One region of the Paeniglutamicibacter cryotolerans genome, then DNA from elsewhere that is predicted to be linked to it. Evidence: predicted binding sites of a transcription regulator. Region 1 holds the regulator's gene; each other region holds the start of a gene.
The links. The regulator LexA, encoded in region 1, represses DNA repair genes until DNA is damaged. The targets are predictions, from matches to a motif close to TCGAACANNTGTTCGA.
Positions count from the first base shown of each region.

Region 2: the regulator LexA is predicted to act here: its motif matches at 4,580-4,595, upstream of ruvA (Holliday junction branch migration protein RuvA).
Region 3: the regulator LexA is predicted to act here: its motif matches at 5,002-5,017, upstream of E9229_RS09590 (DmpA family aminopeptidase).

Region 1 covers NZ_JACHVS010000001.1:2,531,141-2,539,212, forward strand. Annotated here, with positions in the region: gene E9229_RS11640 (ATP-dependent DNA helicase) at 1-1,435, shown strand, start outside; gene lexA (transcriptional repressor LexA) at 1,525-2,244, opposite strand; gene E9229_RS11650 (LysM peptidoglycan-binding domain-containing protein) at 2,521-2,937, shown strand; gene E9229_RS11655 (histidinol-phosphate transaminase) at 3,036-4,142, shown strand; gene hisB (imidazoleglycerol-phosphate dehydratase HisB) at 4,214-4,834, shown strand; gene hisH (imidazole glycerol phosphate synthase subunit HisH) at 4,835-5,476, shown strand; gene E9229_RS11670 (hypothetical protein) at 5,473-5,625, shown strand; gene priA (bifunctional 1-(5-phosphoribosyl)-5-((5-phosphoribosylamino)methylideneamino)imidazole-4-carboxamide isomerase/phosphoribosylanthranilate isomerase PriA) at 5,678-6,421, shown strand; gene E9229_RS11680 (SseB family protein) at 6,560-7,477, shown strand; gene E9229_RS11685 (MFS transporter) at 7,474-8,072, shown strand, end outside.
Region 2 covers NZ_JACHVS010000002.1:648,516-656,587, reverse strand. Annotated here, with positions in the region: gene secF (protein translocase subunit SecF) at 1-355, opposite strand, end outside; gene secD (protein translocase subunit SecD) at 348-2,075, opposite strand; gene yajC (preprotein translocase subunit YajC) at 2,231-2,674, opposite strand; gene ruvB (Holliday junction branch migration DNA helicase RuvB) at 2,845-3,906, opposite strand; gene ruvA (Holliday junction branch migration protein RuvA) at 3,922-4,530, opposite strand; gene ruvC (crossover junction endodeoxyribonuclease RuvC) at 4,657-5,271, opposite strand; gene E9229_RS16165 (YebC/PmpR family DNA-binding transcriptional regulator) at 5,279-6,034, opposite strand; gene pdxT (pyridoxal 5'-phosphate synthase glutaminase subunit PdxT) at 6,037-6,726, opposite strand; gene E9229_RS16155 (CapA family protein) at 6,821-8,072, opposite strand, start outside.
Region 3 covers NZ_JACHVS010000001.1:2,070,989-2,079,060, reverse strand. Annotated here, with positions in the region: gene E9229_RS09620 (molybdopterin-dependent oxidoreductase) at 1-1,029, opposite strand, end outside; gene E9229_RS09615 (anti-sigma factor) at 1,168-2,028, opposite strand; gene sigK (ECF RNA polymerase sigma factor SigK) at 2,028-2,609, opposite strand; gene E9229_RS09605 (fasciclin domain-containing protein) at 2,799-3,476, opposite strand; gene E9229_RS09600 (sunset domain-containing protein) at 3,719-4,327, opposite strand; gene E9229_RS09595 (hypothetical protein) at 4,405-4,590, opposite strand; gene E9229_RS09590 (DmpA family aminopeptidase) at 5,086-6,198, shown strand; partial or broken gene E9229_RS20075 (alpha/beta fold hydrolase) at 6,276-6,986, opposite strand; gene E9229_RS09575 (AraC family transcriptional regulator) at 7,114-8,061, opposite strand.

The sequences.
Region 1 (8,072 bases):
GGACTGCCTAGGCGCACAGAAGTGCCCGATGGCGGCCGAGTGCTTCAGCGAATTGGCCCGCGCTCAGGCGGCCGACGCCGACGTGGTGATCACCAACCATGCGATGCTCGCTGTCTCGGCTTTCGAGGGCCTTGCAGTGCTTCCAGACTTCGACACCGTCATCATCGACGAGGCCCACGAGCTGCAGGACCGGGTGACCAGCTCAGTGACCCGCCCGCTGTCCGTCTCACTGGTGCAGACGGCGGCTTCGGCGGCCCGAAAGAACTGCGCCGTGGCCGTCGAACCGCTCAACCAGGCGGCCAAGGCCCTGGCCCGGTCCCTGGAGGGCGTCCCCACCGGCCTGCTGCCGCAGGGGCTCAATGAGGAGCAGTCGGCCGCCATCCAGCAGGTTGGCGAGGCCGCACGAGTGGCGCTCTCCGATTCCAAACCGGAGCCGAACAACGCCGTCGATGGCGGACGCCAGATGGCACGCTCGCAGCTGACCTATCTCGTCGAGCAGGCCAGCCGCTTGCTCGAGGCCCAGGATGCGCGCGAGGTCGTGTGGGCCTCGCGGCCAGGACAGTTCACCCCCGGACAGGGCTATGTCCAGCCTGATGAAACCACCCAGCCGACACTGAACGTCGCTCCGCTCTCGGTGGCCGGGCGCTTGCGTGAGGGACTCTTCGACGGGCGCACCGTCGTGCTGACATCGGCGACACTGGCCATTGGCTCGGCCTTCGAACCGGTTGCCGGGGCACTGGGCCTGCTCGGGGAGTCTGCGCCCGAATGGTCGGGGATCGATGTGGGCAGCCCGTTCAACTACGCCCAGCAGGGCATGCTCTACGTTGCGGGGCACCTGCCCAAGCCCGGACGGCAGATGGCGCCGGAGCTGCTCGATGAGATCGAGGACCTGATCCGGGCCTCCGGGGGCGGGGCGCTTGCCCTGTTCACCTCGCGCAGGGCCGCCGAGGAGGCTGCCGAGGCACTACGCCCGCGACTGGAATACGACATCCTCTGCCAGGGAGACTCAAGCATGAAGTCGCTGGTCGACCAGTTCTCGGCCGAACGCGATACCTGCCTGTTCGGAACGATGACGCTTTGGCAGGGCGTTGACGTTCCCGGGCCCTCGTGTCGGCTGGTGATCATCGACAAGATCCCGTTCCCGCGTCCGGACGACCCGTTGTCCTCGGCGCGGAGCCGGGACATCGCCCGCCATGGCGGAAACGGCTTCATGGCCGTTGCCGCGACATTCGCCGCGGTGCGCCTGGCCCAGGGTGCCGGCCGGCTGATCCGTGCCATGGACGACAGGGGAGTGGTGGCGGTGCTGGATCCCCGGCTGGCCACCGAACGCTACGGTTCGTTCCTGCGTTCCTCGCTGCCGCCGATGTGGAAGACCCAGGACAAGGCCACCGTGCTGGGCGCGCTCAAGCGCTTGGCCGGAACACCGGCGGCCTAGGCAAGAAACGACGAAGGCGTGGCATCTTCCCCCGGTGGGGTTGATGCCACGCCATCGTCATTTTCGGGACAATGTGCCGCGAGGTACTCCTAGATCGAGCGCATCACCGAAACGACCTTGCCCATGACGGTTGCCTTGTCGCCAAGGATCGGTTCGTAACGGCTGTTCTGCGGCAGTAGCCAAGTGTGGCCGTCGCGTTGGCGGAACGTTTTTACCGTGGCTTCCTCGTCGAGTAGCGCCGCAACGATGTCCCCGTTGGCGGCTGTCTGCTGGCGGCGGACCACGACCCAGTCCCCGTCGCAGATGGCGGCGTCGACCATCGAGTCACCGCTGACCTTCAGCATGAAGAGCTCACCGTGGCCCACCAGCTGCCGTGGAAGGGCGAAGACGTCTTCGACTGACTGGTCGGCCAAGATCGGGCCGCCAGCCGCGATGCGGCCGACCAGCGGGACCATGGCGGTATCCGCCGAGGTCGACAGTTCGGTGACTGCCATGCCGTTTGCCGCTTTCAGGTGCGGCTGGTTGGGCGAGACGTCCAACGTATGTGCTTCCTTGAGCTGCAGCGGCAACAGGATTTCCATCGCACGGGGGCGTCGGGGATCGCGCCGGATATAACCGAGTTTCTCCAGCTGGCTGAGCTGGTGGGTCACGCTCGAGAGGCTGGCAAGCCCCACCGAATCGCCGATTTCCCGCATCGAGGGCGGGTATCCGTTGTCGGTGACGGCACGCTGGATGGTTTCCAGAACCTTCTTCTGCCTGATCGTCAGGCTCTTGGCGTCGCGCCGTGGCGTTCGCTGTTCCGTGCTCATTTTCTGCCTCATCCCGATCGTTGCCGGTTGCCCGGGTTGTCCCATTTTGTCGGAGGGGACTGTTGAAATGATTCCAACCTTCCGCTGACTCCATGCTAGTTGAACCGAACCCATCTTTCAAAGATTTGTTCGAACCTGTCTGGACACGTGTCGGTGATGAATGCTACAAATGAAATGCGAACATCGAAGAGATGTTCGAAATATACTTTCGAACCGAGTGATTGTTCGATCCCTACTAGCCAGACGTCGAAACGACGAGGCAGGAAAGGCGAGATCATGGCAGACATGGCACTATCGGCCCCTATTTACATCAGCGCCGCAGCAGAAGCGGCAACACTTGCCGACCGTTTGGACCGGGCGGAAAGGGCAATCCTGCGGGACCTGCCCCCATTGCGGTTGACCCGCCGCGGCCGGTTCGTCCTGATCGGATTGCCGGTCATGTTGGTGACCACGGCACTTCTGCTGGTCGCCGGGATCTTCACGGCTCCGGTCATGGCAGCCGACCGGGAATCCGCGGGCGTAGAGAGCACCGAGGTGGCAGTGCTGGCAGGGGACAGCCTCTGGGGCCTTGCCGCGGAATTCGCGCCTAATGCCGATCGCCGAACCGTGATCAAGGAGATCATCGAGCTCAACAACCTCCGTGGCAAAGCCCTGCAGCCGGGCCAGATCATCAATATCCCAGTCCAGCGATAGGGTTCCGGGCCGCGCGAAAGCGAAGGCCCGAATCGAATGTTACCGCCCGCAGATCGCGTGATTCGGGGCCAAAGTCCCAAACGGACTAAACTTGAAGCGTGAACGAGCGGCTTGAACGACTGTCAAACCTTCCCCTGCGCGATAACCTCAAAGGCCTTGCGCCCTATGGGGCACCGCAAATAGATGTTCCGATTCAGTTGAACGTCAATGAGAACACCCATCCGCTTCCGGCGGAGGTGCTCGAAGCCATCGGCATCGAGGTGGCTGTTGCGGCAACCGGCCTTAACCGCTATCCGGACCGTGAATTCACCGAGCTGCGTACCCGCCTCGCCGGGTATCTCGGGCACGGACTGACTGCCGAGAACATCTGGGCCGGCAACGGCTCCAACGAGGTGCTGCAGCAGATCCTGCAGGCCTTTGGTGGTCCCGGCCGCACGGTGATGGGGTTCCCCCCCACCTATTCGATGTACCCGCTGCTGGCCAGCGGGACCGACACCACCTACGTCGCCGGCATCCGCGAGGCCGATTTCCAGCTCAGCGCCGCTGAAGCGGCCCGCCAGGTGCGAGAGGTGGGTCCTGATATCGTCTTCCTTTGCTCTCCGAACAATCCCACGGGCACCGCCCTGCGCCTTGATGTGGTCGAGGCCGTCTACGCTGCCGGCATGGCCAGCAACACCGTGGTCATCGTCGATGAGGCCTACGCCGAGTTTGCCCACAACGGCACCGCCTCGGCGCTGACCCTGCTGCCGGGCCGCGAAAGGCTGATCGTCTCGCGCACCATGAGCAAGGCCTTCGCGCTGGCAGGGGCACGCCTTGGCTACCTTGCCGCCGCTCCGGAGGTCACTGACGCGCTGCGCCTGGTCCGCCTGCCCTACCACCTCTCCGCCGTCACCCAGGCGACGGCCAACGCCGCGCTGAAGCACGTTGGCGCGCTGCTGGCCAACGTTGAGGCCATCAAGGGCCAGCGGGATCGGATCGTGGATGAACTGACCCGGATGGGACTCAAGCCGGCATCCAGCGATTCGAACTTCGTGTTCTTCGGCGGGTTGAAGGACCCGCAGGCGATCTGGTCCGGACTGCTCGAAGCCGGAGTCATCATCCGCGACGTCGGAATCCCCGGGCACCTGCGCGTCACGGCGGGTACCGAGCCGGAAACCACGGCCTTCCTCACCCGCCTCGAAGAACTCCTGGCCAGCGGCCTGTAGTCCACCCCGGCTAAACTTGACCCGGGGACCTCCTTCGGGGACCCACACCACCTGAATCCTAAGGAACGTGCATGTCTGCAGAATTGCTCACCGGTCGCCGTGCTCGACTCGAGCGCAATACCAGCGAGTCGTCTGTCTTTGTCGAACTGGACCTGGACGGAACCGGCAAGTCGGAAATCAGCACCGGGGTGCCGTTCTACGACCATATGCTCACGGCACTGTCCAAGCACTCGCTGATCGACCTCACGGTCCGGGCCACCGGCGACATCCAGATCGACGTCCACCACACCGTCGAGGACGTGGCCATCACCATCGGCGAGGTCCTGCGCACAGCGTTGGGCAACAAGGCCGGGATCACCCGGTTCGGCGAAGCCACCGTCCCGTTGGACGAGGCACTGGCGCACGCCGTCGTCGACATCTCCGGGCGCCCTTACCTGGTCCACGGTGGCGAGCCCGCCGGACAGGAATACCATCTGATCGGTGGCCACTTCACCGGTTCGCTGACCCGTCACGTCTTCGAATCGCTCACGCTGCACGCCCAGATCTGCCTGCACATGACGGTCCTGGGTGGGCGCGATCCCCACCACATCGTGGAGGCCCAGTTCAAGGCCTTGGCCCGGGCCCTGCGTCAGGCGGTCGAGCCCGACCTTCGCATCGGCAACGCCATTCCCTCCACCAAGGGTGCGCTGTAAATGAGTGAAGCGAAGAAAAAAGTCACGGTGCTGGACTACGGGTCGGGCAACATCCGCTCTGCCGTCCGCGCGCTGGAATATGCGGGTGCCGAGGTGACGCTCAGCGCGAAGGCCGCGAACGTGCTCGAATGCGACGGACTCTTTGTTCCGGGCGTCGGCGCCTTTGCCGCGGTCATGAAGGCCCTGCGGGAGGTCGGAGCGCTTCAGTGGATCGGCCGCCGCATTGCCGGAGGCCGTCCGGTCCTGGGCATCTGCGTGGGGCACCAGGTGCTCTTCGAAGAGGGTGTAGAGCATGGCATTCGCACCCGGGGCATGGGTGAATGGCCCGGCGTTGTCGAACTGCTCGACGCGCCAGTCGTCCCGCACATGGGTTGGAATACCGTCACCCCACCCGCCGACAGCAAGCTCTTTGCCGGCATCGAAAGCGAACGCTTCTACTTCGTGCATTCCTATGCCGTGCAGAAGTGGGAATTCGACGTTGCCCAGCCGAAGATGAAGCCACCGGCGGTGACCTGGTCCGAACACGGGGTTCCCTTTGTGGCGGGTGTGGAAAACGGCCCGCTCTCGGCGCTTCAGTTCCACCCGGAGAAGTCCGGCGAGGCCGGAGCGCAGTTGCTGCGCAACTGGCTGGCCACGCTGTGATCTATACCTTCCTGCTGCTGCTCCTGGGCGGAGTCCTGGCCGGCGGTGCCATTTCACTGCGCCAGCAGAAGGCACACGTCTCCTGGATCATTGCCTGCTGGATCCTGGCCGGGCTCTCGCTCCTCGCCGGATACCTGCTGACCTTCTAAACACCCGGGGTCCGCCCGGACGCGGATCCCCGCCAAAACAAAGGAACACCCGATGAGCATCACCGAAACATCGATTCTCGAACTGCTCCCCGCCGTCGACGTCGTGGACGGCCAGGCGGTCCGCCTAGTTCAGGGCGAAGCAGGCAGCGAAACTGGATACGGCGACCCGGTCGTCGCCGCTAAGGCCTGGGCTGACCAAGGCGCCGAGTGGGTACACCTGGTGGACCTGGACGCCGCCTTCGGCCGTGGTTCCAACACCGAGATCCTGCGCCGGGTTGCCACCGAACTGAACATCAAGGTGGAACTCTCGGGAGGCATCCGCGACGATGCCTCGCTGGAGCGGGCCCTTGAATTCGGTGCGGCCCGCGTGAATCTGGGCACTGCCGCCCTGGAAAACCCGGAATGGACCGCCCGCGCCATCGCCCGCCACGGCGACAAGATCGCCGTGGGGCTCGACGTGCGCGGCACCACGCTTGCCGGTCACGGCTGGACCAAGGAAGGCGGGGACATCTGGGAGGTCCTGGCTAGGCTGGAAGATGCCGGCTGCGCACGATACGTCGTCACCGACGTCACCAAGGACGGAACGCTGCGCGGACCGAATGTGGAGCTGCTGCGCGAAATGTGCTCCCGCACGTCCAAGCCGGTCGTCGCCTCCGGTGGCATCTCCAGCCTCGAGGACCTGCGCGTGCTGCGCCAACTGGTTCCCGCCGGCGTCGAGGGTGCCATCATCGGCAAGGCGCTGTACTCCGGCCAGTTCACGCTGCCCCAGGCGCTGGACGTGGCCGGCCGGCGCTAACTGCGGCCCCGATGGTGCGATTTCCGCCACGGACTTAGCCTGGAATCGGTGCATCACTCCAAGTCAGAGCCGTAACAATGGGCCGGTCTTCCCTGGGTGGAAGATCGGCCCTTCGCGTCCAGAGGATACGATTCTTGCATGACTGCTCACGACCACTCCGCTTCGCGCCCAGCAGGCACCGCGACGCCGAAACACTTGCCGGGGCACATTTCCGCGGCACTGGCCCGAGCAGGCGGAGGGACCGATTCCGCAGGACAGGACTGGGCCGGCCGGGATCTGTCAGGCGAGGGAAACCCGCTGCATAATTTCGATGCAGACGATGGACGGGCCGATTCCGGCTACCTTGCTGCCATCGGTGCGCTCATCGCCGGAACCGGCACCGAGCAGGAGGTTCACGCCGCACTCGCCACGGCCCGGGTCTTCATCGCCGTCGTCGCCCAGCTCGCGGAGGGTGGGCTCGGAGAACACGGCTTCACCGAGGACAAGGAGGCCGACATGGCACTGGTGACGCTCACTGCGCCCGACGGCCGCACCGCGCTTCCCGTGTTCACCACCGTCGAAAACCTCCAGTCCTGGCACGCCGAGGCCCGCCCCGTGGCGGTGTACGCACCACGGGCGGCACTTTCGGCCGTCAGCGAGGAGGCCCAGATGCTGGTCATCGATCCGGGTGCGGACTTCACTTTCGTCCTGCGCCGCCCCGGCATGTGGGCCCTGGCCCAGCAGCAGGACTGGCTGCCCAGCTACACCGACGAATCCCTGCTGGCGATCCTGCATGATCTGGCCGCCGGGGAATCGGCCATTGCCGGAATTTCGCTTGCGCCGGGCCACGGAGTGGGGAGCCGTACCGGCAGTGGACAAATCGTCCCAGGAGGAGGGCCGGGGCCCGAACTGCGCCTAGAAATCACGTTCCGGGCCGGAACCTTGGGCGAGGACGCCCGGGAATCTGCAACGCGGATCCAAGCGGCACTAGCCGGTAATGCGGTATTCGCCGAGGCCGTGGATTCGCTGGAGCTGGCACTGACGGCAGAGCCCGGGCGCGGCGGCAACGCCCAGTGAGCGGCGGACCCTACAGTACGCTCCTGAAGCAACGGGGGATCGCCAGACTGCTGGGCGTGGGCATGATCGCCCGGCTCCCGCACTCCGCGCTGGGCATGCTGCTGCTCCTGCACCTGGTCAACACCCTGGGCAAGGACTGGGGCTCGGCCGGGCTCGTCGTCGCGCTGATGACGGTGGGAATCGCGGTGGGCGCGCCTTGGCGGGGACACATGGTGGACAAGCACGGGCTACGCCGCGCGCTGGTACCCTCGATCATCGTCGAACTCGTCGTGTGGATGCTGGCGCCGCACGTGGGATTCACCCTGCTGATGCCGCTGGTATTCATCGGCGGGCTGTTCTCGCTACCGGTCTTCAGCGTGGTCCGTACCTCACTTGGCGTGATGACCACCGGGCAAAACCGCCGCTCGGCATTCGCCTTGGACGCGATCAGCACCGAAATGGTGTTTATTATCGGCCCCGCCGCGGCGGGCATCGTTGCCACGCAAATCAACACCTCGGTCGGCATGACGGCCATCGCCATTGCCGCATCGGGAAGCGGGCTGCTGCTCCTCTGGCTGAACCCGCCCACGAGCTCGGAGCATCCCGGTGCCGTGCG
Region 2 (8,072 bases), on a different contig from region 1:
AGGCGTCGGCAAGGGCCTGCGCAACCTGGACCGTCTGCTCATCGGAGAGCTTGTCGGTCTGGATGCGCATGGTGTTGGCGGCGATGTTCGTCACGCTCGGGTGGCTGTCCGGGGCGATCTGTGACACGGCCTGCTCGCCGGGCGCGATGTCCTGGTGGGCGACGCCGGAGATGGTGAACTCCGAACCGCCGCGGAACTCGATGCCCAGGTTGAAACCGCCCTTGGCGATGGGCAGGATGATCGACGCGAGGACCAGGATGCCAGCGATTAGGAACCAGATCTTGCGTTTGCCGATGAACGGGTAGGAGCGCTTTCCGGTGTAGAGCTCATTGCCCCAAGTTGCGAGATTAGCCACGGTCGGATTCCTTCGTGTCGGCGTTTCCGGTCGAACCGGTCTTGGCGGCGGCCTGCCGGCGCTCGGCAATGGTCTGTCGGCGTTCGGCCTCGGCCGCGGCAGCTGTATTCTTCTTGCCGCGTGCCTCCGGGGCCTCTTGGTTGAAGCGGCGGATCTGGCCGGCCCCGCGGTACAGCGGAACGGCACCGAGCAGCGAAGGATCCAGGCCCGAAAGCCGGTGTCCCTGGCCGAAGAACTTCGTCTGTGCCAGAATCTGCAGCATCGGGTGAGTGAACAGGAAGACCACGACGAGGTCGGCGATGGCCGTCAGTCCCAGCGTGAACGCAAAGCCCTTCACATTGCCCACTGCCACCATGTACAGCACGAAGGCCGCGAGCAGGTTGACCGCCTTGGAGGCGATGATGGTGCGCTTGGCACGCTTCCAGCCGGTTTCGACCGCCGAGATCAGCGCACGGCCCTCACGCAGCTCATCACGCACGCGTTCGAAGTACACGATGAACGAGTCGGCGGTGAGGCCGATGGCGACGATGATGCCGGCGATGCCAGCCAGCGACAGCCGGTAGTTCTGCGCCCAGCCCAGCAGGATGATCGCCTGATAGGTCAGGACGCCGGCCACGATCAGCGAGGCCATCGTGACCAAGCCGAGCAGACGGTATTGGAAGAAGGAATAGATGGCAACCAGAACCAGGCCGATGATGCCGGAAATCAGGCCCATGCGCAGTTGATCGGTGCCCAGCGTGGCGGAGATCTGCTGCTCGCTCTGAATGGTGAAGCTGATCGGCAGTGCGCCGTACTTCAGCTGTTCGGCCAAATCCTTCGCGGAGGCCTCGGTAAAGCCGCCGGTGATGGAGGCCCGTCCGTCGGCGATGATTGCCTGCGAACGCGGTGCTGAGATGACCGTGCCGTCCAGCAGGATCGCGAATTGGTTACGCGGCGGAGCAAGCGGAGTGATGCGCTCGGTGACGGTGCGGAACGCGGCCTGGCCCGGACCGGTGAACTCGAGGTTCACGGACCAGCCACCGGTGGGAGCACCCTGGCTGTTGCGCTCGGGGCCTGAGCTGGCATCCTTGATGTCAGTGCCGGGAACCTCGACGGGACCCAGGATGTAGGTCGTCGCCGTCGACGGTTCACAGGCGACCATCGGCTTGGTCGGATCGTGTACGACCGATGCGCCCTTGCCGATCTCGGCGACGCAGTCAAAGGCCTCGAATTCCTTCTGCAGCTTGGCGTCGACCCAGTTCGGATCCGAACCGTTTTCCGGCTTGGCCGTCGGCTTGGGGAGGTCCTTCGCAGGGGTCCGCTGGTCCTCGGGGACGGCGGTGACCCGCTGATCGGCCTCGATGACGGCACGGAATTCCATGTTCGCCGAGGCTTTGATCAGCTCCCGGGTCTTCGCATCGGGCACGCCCGGCATGGAAACCACGACGTTCTTCCCGGACTGGGTGGTGATCTCGGCTTCGGAGACACCGGAACCGTCAACGCGATCACGGATAATCTGCACTGCCTGGTCAAGCTGTTCCTGCGTGGCCGGGGCCCCGCCGGATACCTGGGGCGCGAGGATCATCTGGGTTCCGCCCTCGAGGTCGAGCGCGAGTTTCGGTGCAAACGAGGCGTTATTGGTCATGATCCCAACACCCATCAGGATGCTGAGCATGATGAAGATTACGCCGAGCCACAGCAGCGCCTTGCGCGCGTGCCTGATCGGGCCTGTTTTAGACATCGAGAGACTTTCTTCTTGTCACGCCGCATGCATGGCGCTGATTCGGCTGAGCCCGGGAGGCTCCCGTCAGGGTGCCTCCCGGGCCGCTGTCTTTCCACTGCAACAGCGCCCGGCGATGTGGCGGGGCGCTATGGCAGTGGTATGAAATTCGTGGGTTAGGCCTTGGGGCCGTTGTCACCGTCGAGGCGGCGAAGCGTCTCTTCCGGCGTTTCGCCGGCGGTCAGATCGCGGGTTTCGGATGCCTTGTCCATGGTCAGCGAGGAAACGTCGTCGGGGGCCGTGATGCTCGGTTCCTGGACGGTGACCTTGGCGACTGCCTGTGAGTGGACCGTCACCGTGTTGCCCGGGGAGACCTCAAGGACGACCTTGTTGTTCTCGGTGTCGATCTCACGGACCGTGCCGAAGAGCCCGAACTGCGTCATGACCTCAGTGCCGACGGCCAGGGAAGAGCGCAGTGTCTCCTGGGCCTTTGCTGCCTTTTTGCGACCACGGAACATGGTGAAGATCAGGAAGCCGAATGCAAGCAGCATGATCAGAAGCATCGGATCAAACGGCTTGGCTGCGGCGGGGGTGGCTGTGGCTAGGATGTTGATAAGCACGGGTTGACTACCTGTTCTTGTATCTATTGGGACGGCCGGGCGCAGTACGGATTGGCCGGTCGGGCGACTTCCATTGTAGCCGCCGCAGCTGAACGGCGATGTGACCTCCGCCATCGTGTTCACTCTGGGCGCGAATGCAATTGCACACAGCACCCCGGGTCCCGGCCCCGCTATTCCGCTTCGGCGGGGCTTTCAATGTCCTCGGGCAGCTGCCCGGCAAACACTGCATCGGCGGGCATCCGCAGTCCGAGGTGGTCCCAGGCGGCCGCCGTGGCGATCCGGCCGCGAGGGGTGCGTCCGAGCAGGCCCTCGCGGACCAGGAACGGTTCGGCGACGCTTTCCACCGTCTCGGTTTCCTCCCCCACGGCAATCGCCAGGGTGGACAGCCCCACCGGTCCCCCGCCGAACTTCGTGCACAGAGCGTGCAGCACCGAACGGTCCAGCCGGTCCAGGCCACGGGCATCGACCTCATACATGTCCAATGCGGCCGAGGCGGCCCGGGCATCGATCTGCTCCAGCCCGTTGACCAGGGCCCAGTCGCGCACGCGTCGCAGCAGCCGGTTGGCAATGCGGGGGGTTCCGCGCGATCGTCCGGCAATTTCGGAGAAACCGGCCGAATTCACTGCGAGATCCATCAGCATGGCCGAGCGGCGCAGCACCAGCTCGAGCTCCTGCGTGGAGTAGAACTCCAGGTGCCCGGTGAAGCCGAATCGGTCGCGCAGCGGACCCGGCAACAACCCGGCTCGGGTGGTGGCCCCGACCAGGGTGAAGGGCGGCAGCTCAAGTGGTATCGCGGTGGCGCCGGCGCCCTTGCCCACGATGATGTCGACGCGGAAGTCCTCCATCGCCATGTAGAGCATTTCCTCCGCGGGACGGCTCATCCGGTGGATTTCGTCCAGGAAAAGCACCTCGCCCTCGGAGAGCGAGGAAAGGATGGCGGCCAGGTCCCCGGCGTGCTGGATGGCGGGGCCGGAGCTGATCCGCAGCGGAGCGTTCATTTCCGCCGCGACGATCATCGCCAGCGTCGTCTTGCCCAGCCCGGGAGGACCCGACAACAGCACGTGGTCGGCCGTGCGTTCGCGGATGCGCGAGGCCTGCAGGACCAGGTCCAGCTGTTGGCGCACGCGTACCTGTCCGACGAAGTCATCGAGGTTCTTGGGGCGCAGCGCGGACTCCATGGCCCGCTCCTCGGGTCCGGAACCCGTCGTGGTCAGCGATTCGTCGTTGCTCATGGTTTCCCGGGGTTCCTAACGGGTGCGGCCAAGGGAGCGCAGCACGGTGCGCAGGATCTCCGGGACGTTGCCGGTGGCAACTGCATCCGGATCGGACTTCTCCAGCGCGTCAAGCGCCTTGCCGGCATCCTTTTCGGTCCAGCCGAGCCCGGTGAGCGCCTCGAGCACCTGGCCCCGCCAGGCGTCTGCGACCGGCGTGCCGGGCGCCGTGGCGCCGCTTCCGGTGGGGGCGAGCTTGCCCGCGAGTTCCAGCACGATGCGCTGGGCTCCCTTGGGGCCGATGCCCGAAACCTTGGTGAAGGCCTTGGTGTCCTTGGTGTGGGTGGCGACGCGCACGTCCTCGGGCGTATGGACGGCCAGGATGGCCAACGCCGTGCGGGGGCCGACGCCGGCTACGCCGAGTAGCACCTCGAAGACGTCGCGCTCCTCGGTGTCGGCGAAACCGAACAGGGTCATCGATTCCTCGCGCACCACCATCGAGGTGTGGACCATGGCGTCGCGTCCGACGTGCAGGTTCGAAAGCGTCTGCGGGGTGGCGTTGACCAGCATTCCGAATCCACCGACGTTGATGACTGCGGTATTCAGGCCGACGTGCTGAACCGCACCGTTGAGAGAACTGATCATGCCTTGGGGTCGCCTCCGGCGTCGAATCCCGGGCAGCGCGCCCGGGGATGCGAATACATTTACGAATAGCCTACAGCTTTGTACCTCAGGCTGCGAACAGCGGCACTGGCTTATTTCCTCTCGGACTCAGCGTGAGCGGACCGTCCGCGCCTTGGCCGACGCCTCGGCAGCGGCCCAGGCCAGCTGGGCGGGGGTCAGCCCCGAGCTTCGGGCCGCCACTGCAGCGACGGTGGGCGCCGATGCGGTGGCGTGGGAGCCGGGTGCGGCGCCTCGCCAACCGTGCGTGATGGCCAGCGCTGCGGCATCGGCGGCATCGGCCGGCTTCGGTGGTTCATCGAGGCGCAGGATCTTGGCCACCATCTTGCCCACTGCCGCCTTGTTCGAGCTGCCACTGCCGGTAACCGCGGCCTTCACCTCGGTGGGCGTATGCAGCGCCACGGGGATGCCGCGGCGGGCGGCGGCGACGATCACCACGCCCGTGACCTGGGCGACGCCCATCACCGTGGAGACGTTCATCTGGCTGAACACGCGTTCGAGCGCGACCACGTCGGGCCGGTGCTTGTCCAGCCAGGCGTCGATGCCGTCGGCGATCACCAGCAGCCGCGCGTCAAGCGCCACCCCCGGGTCGGTGCCGATGACCGTGACATCAACAAGCGTGGCCCTGCGGTTGGGTTCGACGTCGACCACGGCCAACCCGCAACGGGTCAGTCCGGGGTCGACGCCTACCACCCGCAAGGCCATCTGGGTGCTACTCCGCGTCCAGCTGGGCGTGGATCTCGGCCGAGATTTCGGCATTCGAGTACACGTTCTGCACGTCGTCAAGTTCCTCGAGCGCGTCGAAGAGCTTGATGAACTTCGCCGCGCCATCGACGTCCAGTTCGACCTGCATCGAGGGGACGAACTCGACCTCGTCGGTCTCGTACTCGATGCCGGCCTCCTCGAGGGCTGCGACAATGGCGCGCAGGTCTCCGGGCTCGGCATGGATTTCGAAATTGTCGCCCGATTCCTTGACCTCGTCGGCTCCGGCATCGAGCACGACCATCAGCAGGTCATCCTCGGTCAGGTCCTTCTTCGGCAGCGTAATGACGGCCTTGCGGGCGAAGAGGTAGGCAACGGATCCCGGGTCGGCGACGGTGCCGCCGTTGCGGGTGATGCCCAGGCGCACCTCGGAAGCCGCGCGGTTCTTGTTGTCGGTGAGGCACTCGATCAGCAGCGCCGAGCCCTGCGGGCCGCGTGCTTCATAGATGATCTCGGTGTAGTCGATGACCTCGCCGGTCAGGCCGGCGCCGCGCTTGATGGCGCGGTCGATGTTGTCATTGGGGACCGAAGTCTTCTTTGCCTTGGCAACGGCAACTTCGAGGCCGGGGTTGCCGGCCATGTCAGCGCCGCCCGCGCGGGCAGCGACCTCGATGTTCTTGATCAGCTTGGCGAACGCCTTGGCGCGCCTGCTGTCGAGGATTGCCTTCTTGTGTTTCGTGGTTGCCCATTTGGAGTGGCCGGACATGCTTACGCGTCTCCTCTGATCATCTTAATGAATAATTCGTGAATTCGACTTTCCCCATTCACCTCGGGGTGAAAGGAGGTCGCCAAGAGATTTCCCGAACGAACTGCGACAATTCTACCGACCGAGTCCACACCGGGCCGCATTTGCCCTTCCGGGTCCGGGACCCGCGCCAATACCCGGACGCCGGCGCCGGCGGTTTCAACCCAGGGAGCACGGATGAAGACGGCTCGCACCGGGTCGGTGAAACCCTCGAAATCGATGTCGGATTCAAATGAATCGACCTGCCGGCCAAACGCGTTGCGGCGAACCACCATATCGATGCCGCCGAAACTCTGCTGCGGATTTCCCGCACTATCGGTGCTCGCATCGGCGATGGTATCCGCCAACAGGATCATCCCGGCGCAGGATCCGTAGACCGGCAGGCCCTCGGCAATCCGCTGCTTCAGCACCGGTGCCACGCCGTAGGTCCTGGCCAGCTTGTCGATGACCGTCGACTCCCCTCCGGGGAGCACCAGGCCCTCCAGTCCGTCCAGTTCCTCGGGGCGGCGCACGGGGACCGGGTCGGCTCCCAACCTGCGTAGCATCTGAACATGTTCCCTGACATCACCCTGCAGGGCGAGCACACCTATACGGTTCACGCTTGATCGCTTCCTCCCGGGCACATGCCCGGAAACGGTTTGTGTGCCCGACAGCGGCCGGGCGCACTAAAGCGTACTCCGGCCACGCCCCTCCGGCGCCCGTCATGACGCGCCGCATCCGGCCAACCGCGCCCGGGAACCAAGTTGGCTACCTACCGGCCGGAATCCATGGCGTGGCACCGTCCTTGGCGGCACCCATCGCGTTGACCGTCCCGGCGGTGCGTTTCAGCGAGGCTGCATCCACCGCGGCATTGGTACAGGGCTTTCGCGCCGGGGCGGGCAGCGCACACCAGCGCGAGGGGTTTTCGGCCATGATGTGCCCGGCCCATTGCGGGGCGGCGGGCTTCCAGCTCTTGCCGCTGCGTTCGAAGCGCATCTTCACGCTCAGTCCCTCGCGGTTCAGCGGGTTGTTCGTCGCGTGCTTGGCCACCGAATTGCCCAGACCGTATACGATCCAGGTCCCCGCGTGCTTTTCAAGCGGCAGCACCGAGTGCGTGTGGTGGGAGTAGATGAAGTCAAAGGCCCCGGATTCAGCCAGGGCCCGATTCAGGGCGATCTGGTCGGCGGAGGCCCGGTCCGTGTATTCCACCCCGGCATGCAGCCCGGCGACGACCAGGTCGGCACCCGCGGCCCGCGCTGCCTTGGCCCGGGCAATGAGCCCGGCCTTCCCGATGCCGTCCACGCGCCAGGGCATGTCGGCCACCTGCCCGTTCAGCCCATAGGCGCCCGCAATGAGGGCGATCTCCGCCCCGCGGGATTCAATCAGCAGCGGTTTGAGGGATTCGGCACGGGTCCGGTAGGAGCCGGTATGGACCAAACCGGCATCATCGAGCGCGTCGAGGGTCCGCACCACGCCGGCGGTTCCCGCGTCGATGGTGTGGTTGCTGGCTGTGGTGCAACCGTCGTAGCCGACCTGCTTCAGCGCGGGCAGGATCTGCGGGGGGACGTTGAAGCCCGGGTAACCGGAATAGGGTCCCGGCGATGCGGCGACGGGGGTTTCGAGGTTGCAGATCGCCACCTCCGCCTCGTCCAGCAGGGGTTTGATTCCGGAGACCAGCGGGAAGTAGTCGGGCGCGGCTGTGGATCCATCGGCGATGGCCTGTTCCCAGAGCGCGGGGTGCAGCAGCACATCGCCGGTGACCACCAGGTCCAGGCAGTCATCGGCCCCGCAGTCATCGAGCGATCCCAGCGGCGGCGCGGCGGTGGTCGTAGCCTTGGGGGCCTTGGCTGCGGTCGGCTTGCCCGGAGCGGTGCTTGCGTCCGGTGCGGCCGGCGCCCCACCGGCACTGGCCGGGGTCTCGGAAACCCGCATGCCCGACGGCGTTGCCGTCGGTTCGCTCCCTTGCCCCGAGCAGGCGCCAAGGGCCAACGTGGACGCCAGCAAGAAGGCGGCCGGGAGC
Region 3 (8,072 bases), 460 kb from region 1:
CACCTCCAACGGGGTGGAGGCGCTAAACCCGTCAATGGACGTGGACAAGACCATGTCGGCACCAGGCTGCGGCATCGCCCGGGCCAGCAGATCGCGGATCGGCAGCCCCAACCATTTGGCATTTCCCACCAGCGAGCCTCCCACCGCGTTGGAGACACAGGTCAACGTCACATAAGCCTCGCTCAGTTCGGATGCCAACAGTTCGTCGAAACCGATCGTCAGTTCCTTCTCCACCATTCCGTGGATCCGCAAAGACCAGTCGGAGGGGTTGATATCCGGAACGGAGAGAGCGGTGTCGATCCTGTAGAAATCGTCGTTCGGCGTGACAAAGGGTGGCATCCCTGCCACATCGACCTGCACGCCCGCCGGAAGCGCCGGGGCGGAAGTGCGCGGAGCCGGAAGCTTAAGCGCCTCCCTGGCGGCAACGGCAACATTACGGACCGTGGCCAGTGATTGTCCGATCCCCGCCACCACGCCGGCGCCGACCACGGTGAACAACGTGCCGAACAGGAAGATGCGGCGCGAGGCCGTGCGCTCCACGTCGGCCCCGGGCCCCTCACCGACGGCCGCCTTCTCAACCCGCCAGGCGGCATTGACCAGCGCACGCATTACGAACAGTGAGGCCACCACGCCCACGAGCGTCGGGGTGATGTCGGCCAACGACGTGGCCGGACGGGAAATCACTGCAACGGAGATCACCGCTCCCAAGATCACGATGCATCCGGCGGCCCAGCCGAAGGAGCGCCGGGCAAGAAGCCCGATGCCCACCGCAACGATTGCAGCCACCAGACCCAGGGAAAGGAAAAGCACCAGCTTGTCGTTGGTGCCGAAGAGACCAATCACGAGGTCTTTGAGCCAGGGCGGGGTCAGGTTGATGAACACCGAGCCCATGGCCACCAGCGGTGCCGACGATACGGCAAAGAAGGCCGACACCAGTTGTGCAACGGCGAAGAGCACCGCCGCCGAAACCAGCCCAAGGAACCCGAACCTGGCCAGATCGCGTCCGCGAGTTTTCCTTTGTTGCTTCATCAGTGCACCGCCATGTGTGTCGTAAAACGTGTCCCCCGGTGTCCCCGGAAGGTGTCATCACGATGTATTCGGAACGGTACCACCGCCGGATTGGATGGGCGCCGGGAGAACGCGGTTTAGTTTCCCAGCGCCCTCCGCCTACAGTTCCTGGACCAGGATCGGGGTCGTCGTCGGCTCCGGGGAACCACCGGAGGGTTCCACCGAGATGCCGAAGTGCGTGATACCCTGCATCGAACCGTTCACCAGGGTCATGGTGTCAGGGTCCGGTCCACTGAGCAGTCCGGCCGAGACGGCCCCCTCATCGGAGATCAACCAGAATTCGTACCCTTTGTCGGTGGGCAGTGCGGGCAATCCGGCAGTAGTGACTGCCATCATTCCCTCACCGGCGGAATAGGCAAGCGTCACCCGGGCCCCATCCTTGAGGGTCTGGGTCGCCGATTTCACATCGGAGGCCGTCAGCAGACGGGTCAGTTCGGCCTGGTTCTTACCCGCATCAGCCAACTGCGTCTCGAGCTTTTCCTGTTGGACATTCTGGCTGATCACCACACTGGCCAAGCCTGCCGAAGCGACAAACAAGGCACCGGCGGCAATGCCCAGGACCCGAGTGGAAAAGCGAGCCGGTCGCCGCGCTTCGCGTTCGGCGGCCAGGCTGGTGACCGGGACAACGGGTTGGACCGGAGGTGTCTGGGCATCCTCAGTGGCTTGCGCCGGTAAGGTCTCTTCCGCGGGAGCATCCGCCGCAGAGCTCGTCATGGGGGAGGTTTCCGCCGGCAGCTGTGCCGTGTTCTTGATGGCGGCCATGATGTTTGTTTTGACCCTCGCCGGAGGGGCAACGGGGGCGGCACTGAGACCGAGCAGGGTCGCGGTTCCTGTCAGGGCATCAATCTCATCGCGGATTGCCGAGGAGCGTTCCGAATGCTCGAACAACTCCTGACGTTCGGTTTCGTTGAGTGCATTCAGGGCGTAGCTGCCGGTCAACTCGTTTTCGTGCTGTTCCATTACGCCACTCCCATCAGGTCTCGAAGTTTGGTCATTCCATCGCGTATTCGCGTCTTGGCCGTGCCCACCGGGATCTTGAGCATCACTGCCACCTCATGGTGGGTATATCCACCAAAATAAGCCAGCCTGATGGCATCCCGTTGCGCCTGCGATAACCGTTCCAAGGCCACGAGGACCCGGTGGCTTTCATCGCGGAGGACCACGCCTTCTTCGACATCGTCGTAGGTTTCTTGGAATTCCTTGATGCCTTGGCGCAGATCACGGTCGCGACTGGCTTGGCTGGCCCGCACGCGGTCGACAGCCCGACGGTGAGCCAAGGTCAGGATCCACGAGATGGCCTTGCCCCGGGCCGGATCGAACCGGGTGGCCTGCTGCCATGCCTCCACGAACACCTCCTGAGTGACTTCCTCGCTTTGGGCCTCGTCTCGAATGATGCGGCGGATCAGCCCGAAAACCTGAGCGGAGACCGCTTCATAGAGTTCCTCAAAGGCACCCTCGTCGCCCGTGGCCACACGCAACATCAAATCCTCATGCGTTGGCGGGGCATCATATTCCGGATCCGGTAATCGTGTAGGCCGCATGCCTTTAAGCGTCTCACGCAATTCGTTCACCCGCGACATTGCCGGTCACAACGCGAGGCTCTATTTCCACAGGCCGCAGCACGATCCGGAAAGCAATAAAGCTGGTGTCCCCGGAGACCTATTCCCCGGGACACCAGCCCGCTTGCCGTCATTGCTGACATCGTCCCGATCCGCTGTTTTTTGCGGACGTTACTTCTTTGCCGGCGGCATGAGCACCTTGTCGATCAGGTACACGGTTGCATTTGCGGTCTGGACGCCGCCACAGATCACCGATGCCCCGTTGACCTTGATGTCGTTACCACTGCCGGTCACCTTCAGGTCGGCACCTTCGACGGTGGCGTGGGTTCCGTCGATGTCTGCCGGTGCGATCTGGCCGGGCACCACGTGGTAGGTCAGCACGGAGGTAAGCGTGTCGGCGTTGGCAACCACGGCGTCCAGGTCCTTCGCGGGGATGGCCTTGAAGGCCGCATCAACGGGGGCGAAGACGGTGAACTGTCCACCGTTGAGCGTGTCAACGAGATCGACCTTGGGGTTCAGCTTCCCGGAGACGGCCGCGGTGAGCGTGGTCAGCAGAGGGTTGTTCGAGGCGGCGACGGCGACCGGGTCCTGGGCCATGCCCGTGACCGAACCTGCGCCGGACGGGACGGCCTTAGCGTAGGCGGCACAGCCGGAACCAACCAGATTTGCTGCCGGGTCCATGGCGCTGCTCGATGGTGCGGGCGAAGCCGGGGCGCTGCTGGTCATCGGGGCCGAGCTCGGTGCCGGGGTGGTTGTGGTCTCGCCACCCGAGGAACAGGCGGTCAAACCCATCGAGGCAATGGCAACTACTCCGAGTACTGATGCGAACTTACGGTTCATGAGCTTCATGACGCTTCTCCTTGCCAGTCGGCAACCGTTGGCTGCCTTTACCTTTCCCGCCCCCTGTGGGGTGGGCTGTCAAGAAGCATTCGGTGCCGGTGGTTCGATGGATTGGAAATTCTCAAAAGAATTTTTTGGCCCTGCCCGGAGACAGGAAAAGAGGGGTAGCAAGCCTGATTTGAACCGATTAACCAGAAGAAGCCGGGGGCCTGGATCCACTGATCGGCGCCCCCGGCTTCCTCTTTTTGGTTTCAGCGCTTAGATGAGCGGTATCCGGCCGCACGGGCGGCCGCCCCCGAGGCGAAGCAGCGCTCCGGATTGGTGCGGGAGTAGTACTGTCCACCCGGCACGTGGTAGATCATGGAACTTTCGTTGCCCTTGATCGGGTAAGCGGACGGGCAGGACCAGTTGCTGCTGCTGTAAACCCAGCTCGACTTCTTGACCGGGGCCTTCTTGATGACCAGTGTCTGCTTTTTGGACACGGTCTTGATGCTCTTCGAGCCCGTCCGCTTGTACTTCACCGTCGTGGTCACCTTATAGGTGCCAGCCTTTAGCCGGACTGACTTCGCGTAACTGGCCAGAGTCCGATTGCCCTGCTTGACCGAGATCCGCTGCTTGGTCAGCTTGGCTTTCTTCGAGTTAACGCGCACCAGCGGCTTGATAGTGACCTTGGCGTTGCCCTTCACCGTCTTATTCGGGATGACCTTGATGGCCACCGGCGCCGGAGCCTTCTTCGCCACAGCAACAACCTGCCCGATGGCGGCGGGCTGCGGTGCAGCGCCGGCGGCAACACTGCCGCCGAGCACCAACGACGAGGCCGCAATCAACGCGGCGAGGCCGCGTCCCCATGAATTCCTCAATATTCCCCCTGATTTTGGTCAATGTGAGTGAACCTTCAAACTATCATTGGAGCCACTCAGCCGTGTGGTGCACCATGTCAGCTAGCGAAGCCCCCGCCCGATTCAGGTTCCACGGCCAGCTGGCCGCTTACATACAGCCCCCCACCGATCATCTGGTGCAGGCCGCAGGCATCCTCGAATTCAGCCAGGGCCGGTGCCATGACCTGGGCTCCACGGATTGAGTTCACCGGTTTCGGTTCCACCGTGCAGATCGTGGAGGACACGCTGATTACCTTCTCGCACTGTGCTCACTATCCTGACGCGTGAGGGCCAGCACGATGTCCTCACCGAAGCCCTACCGTCCGTGCCGATCGTGTGCCGGTCGGTCGCTCGGCCGGCACGACAGTTCGGCGGTTGGCCGTTGCCCGCGATACCGATGCACTCTCTAGCATGCCCCAGTCAAGGGTTGTGGAATCCTCCGGCGAGCGCCCCCTTCATCCCGAGTGCATGCGTCCTTGGCCCACGTATGGCTCACCTGACCCTGGCTAAGGGGTCGAGAGGCGCGGCAGAAGAGCATTACGCCGCTGCCTGTAACCCGCCGAAACAAGGAACCATCAGGTTCGCTGGGGTATTTGAGTGGCTGGTGCCGCACCCTCTGAACGGGGGGGTGACCCGCGTCGCATCTGACCAGTGCTTCAACTATATGATCAACATATATATCAATGGTGACGAAGTGAATGGTGAAAAATATGACCGATGGTTCAGCAAGTGATGTTGCGATGACAGTGCGGGCTCGCGATCTGGGCATCGAGCTGGATGGCGTGCCCGGCGAGCACAATGCCATCACCGACGTTCCCGGTATCACCGTGGGCTATGTGACGTTGGATCCGGGCGACGGTTCGGCCTGCACCGGAGTCACTGCGATCCTTCCACGCGGCCACGACGGGGTGGGAGTACCCTGCTCTGCCGGGACGTACTCGCTGAACGGGAATGGGGAAATGACGGGGCGGACCTGGATCGAGGAATCCGGCCAGTTCTCCACCCCGATCATGATCACGAACTCGCATTCCGTGGGCGCCTGCCACACCGGGGTGAATCGCTGGATGCACGAGAACCACCCACGGGTCTCGGCCCAGTGGATGCTCCCGGTGGTCGCCGAGACCTGGGACGGTTACCTGAACCGCATCAATGACAATTTGGTGACTCCCGAACATGCAGCCCAGGCATTGGACGCGGCGGTCTCCGGCCCGTTGGCCGAGGGCTCGGTCGGTGGCGGCACCGGCATGAACTGCTACGGTTTCAAGGGCGGGTCCGGCACAGCTTCGCGCAAGGTGCGGGCCTGCGACACCGACTACACGCTCGGCGTCTTTCTGCAGGCGAACTTCGGTTCGCGCAAGGAACTGCGCATCAACGGCGTACCGGTCGGCCGCACCTCCCAGGCACCCTGCCCGATGCAGGACACCGACTGGTTCACGACCGAACTGGCAGCCGCCTCATCCATTCCCGGCGGCTCCGGCTCGGTCATCGTCATCGTCGCCACCGATGCCCCGCTGCTCCCGGCACAGGCCAAGGCCCTGGCCCGACGCGTACCGATGGGCCTGGCCCGGACAGGAACCACCGGCGGCCACTTCTCCGGGGACATCTTCCTCGCGTTTTCCACCGCCAACCAAGGCTCCCTGGTTTCCAACATCACCATGGGCGGGGCCGGCACCCCGCTGGACTCCCTTGAGTTCCTTCCCTGGGCGCAGATGGATGGGCTGTACACGGCAACAGTCGAGGCGGTCGAGGAAGCGGTGCTGAACGCGCTGGTCAACAACCACGACGTCACCGGTCGCGACGGCCATTTCTCCCCCGCACTGCCCCATGCCGAGGTCATCGCCGGCATCCGCTAGACGCCGGCAAAACCTGCGGCGGGGACCCTCTCATGGCCCCCGCCGCCGTTTTCACACTTCAACCGCGGATCAACCAGTCACTTCGCAAAGACAAGCAGAATTTCCGCGAGTTCATCGGGCCTGGACAGGAACGGCGAGTGGTCGGTGTCCAGCTCCGAGACGTTCGAGCTTTGCGCCATATGCCGCTGAAGCGCCGGCGGAATCGCCTGGTCGCGCAGCGTCAACACATAGCTCCGCTTCACTTCGACGGCATCGTCGATCTCCACCGGATCCACAAACGGCACCACGGGTTGCCCACCGATCTTCGAAGCCGCCTCGGCGCCGTCGGCCGGATCGCACATACCGTAGAAGACCTCGAGGGCCTTCTACGGCGGCATGCTCGCCACCGGCGGCTCACCGGCGACAACCATGTTCGCCTGAACCCCGTCGCCGGCGCCCTCGGGCAGCGACGCGAGGGAGAGCAGGCTCTCGCCGTTTCTGGGCAGGAACGCAGCAACGTAGATGACTTGCTCGACCGACTCCGGAGCATCGGCTGCCGCCTGCGTGAGGGCTATGCCGCCCATGCTGTGCCCTACCAGGATCGCCGTCTCGGCGTCGCTCGTCAGTTCCTGCGCAACACGGCGGGCATAGGCCTTGAGGTCCACCGCTTCCGCTGGCGTCTGATCCTCGCCCGAGCCCGGCAGGTCGATGGCCGAGACGCGGTGGCCAGCGGCCCGCAACCGTTGCGCAATCCGAGCCCAGCACCAGGCACCGTGGAAAGCCCCATGGACCAGCACGAATCTCGACATAACATCCCTCTTTTGCCTCCATGACCCGCGACCCGCGACCCGGATCAACGTATTGGTGATCCTTCCAGCAGTGCCGGGGCCACGGGGGAAATGTCCCAAATGAACAAGGAAAGCCGGCAGCTGGGACCTATCTCGGGGTTCCGCGCCGCACCTCAGTGGCGGAATGCCCGTACCGCGCCCTGAACGTCCGGGCGAAATGCGCGGCGCTGGAGAAGCCGGCAAGAGCCGCAATCCGGGAGATGTTAAGCTGCGCATGTCGAGGGTCGAGCAACAGTCCATGGGCCCGTTCGAGCCGGACCTCCAGGACGTGTGCGGCGACGCTGCGCCCCTGGGCGGCAAAGACCCGGTTCAAGTGTCGCGGGGTGATCCCCAGGCCCCGCGCGATCCGCGGAACGGAGAGCCCGGGGTTCGACACGTTTTCCGCTATGAAACGGCTGGCCGCCGCGACGTGGTCCTCCGCGGGGCTCCGCGGAATCTGCAGCAGCATGTCAACCAGGAGCGCGAGCGCCGTGTCCTCCTGGGCCCTAGCTGTTTCCGGCTGGTCTATGGAACGCTGGACCAGGGCGATGAGCCATCCCATGCCGTCCACCCCGGGGCTCCCGTCCCGCCGTATCAACCGGGACCTCAACAGCCCCTCCTGGCCAGTGATGGAGTGGAAGAGGTCCCGCGGCAGCTCCACCACCACCTGGTTCAGTTCCCGTGCGAACGAATAGGTGAACGGGACGTCCGGATCGTAGAGGATCCCCTCCCCGCGCCCGAGCAGATCGGTGCCACTGCCCTGCCCGAAGGCAGCCTCCCCGCCGGTCAGCAGGCACAGGAACAGCACATCGGCGGGCAGGTCCCGGATCCCCGCGGCTATCCTGCCGATGGAATGCCCGCTCCCGTGCATCCGCAGATAGCGCAAACGGGACAACGGCAACTGAAACTGCCGGGCCAGGAAGTCCTGCTTGTCATCCACCGAACAGGTCAGGGACATCAACGATGCCTCGCTATGCCGTTCCCAATAGCTCACGCGTTGTCCGGCGGGCACTCGATCTGTTGAAAACGTGGTGACCATCGGTGTTTCCACAGTCATGTGTTCATCGT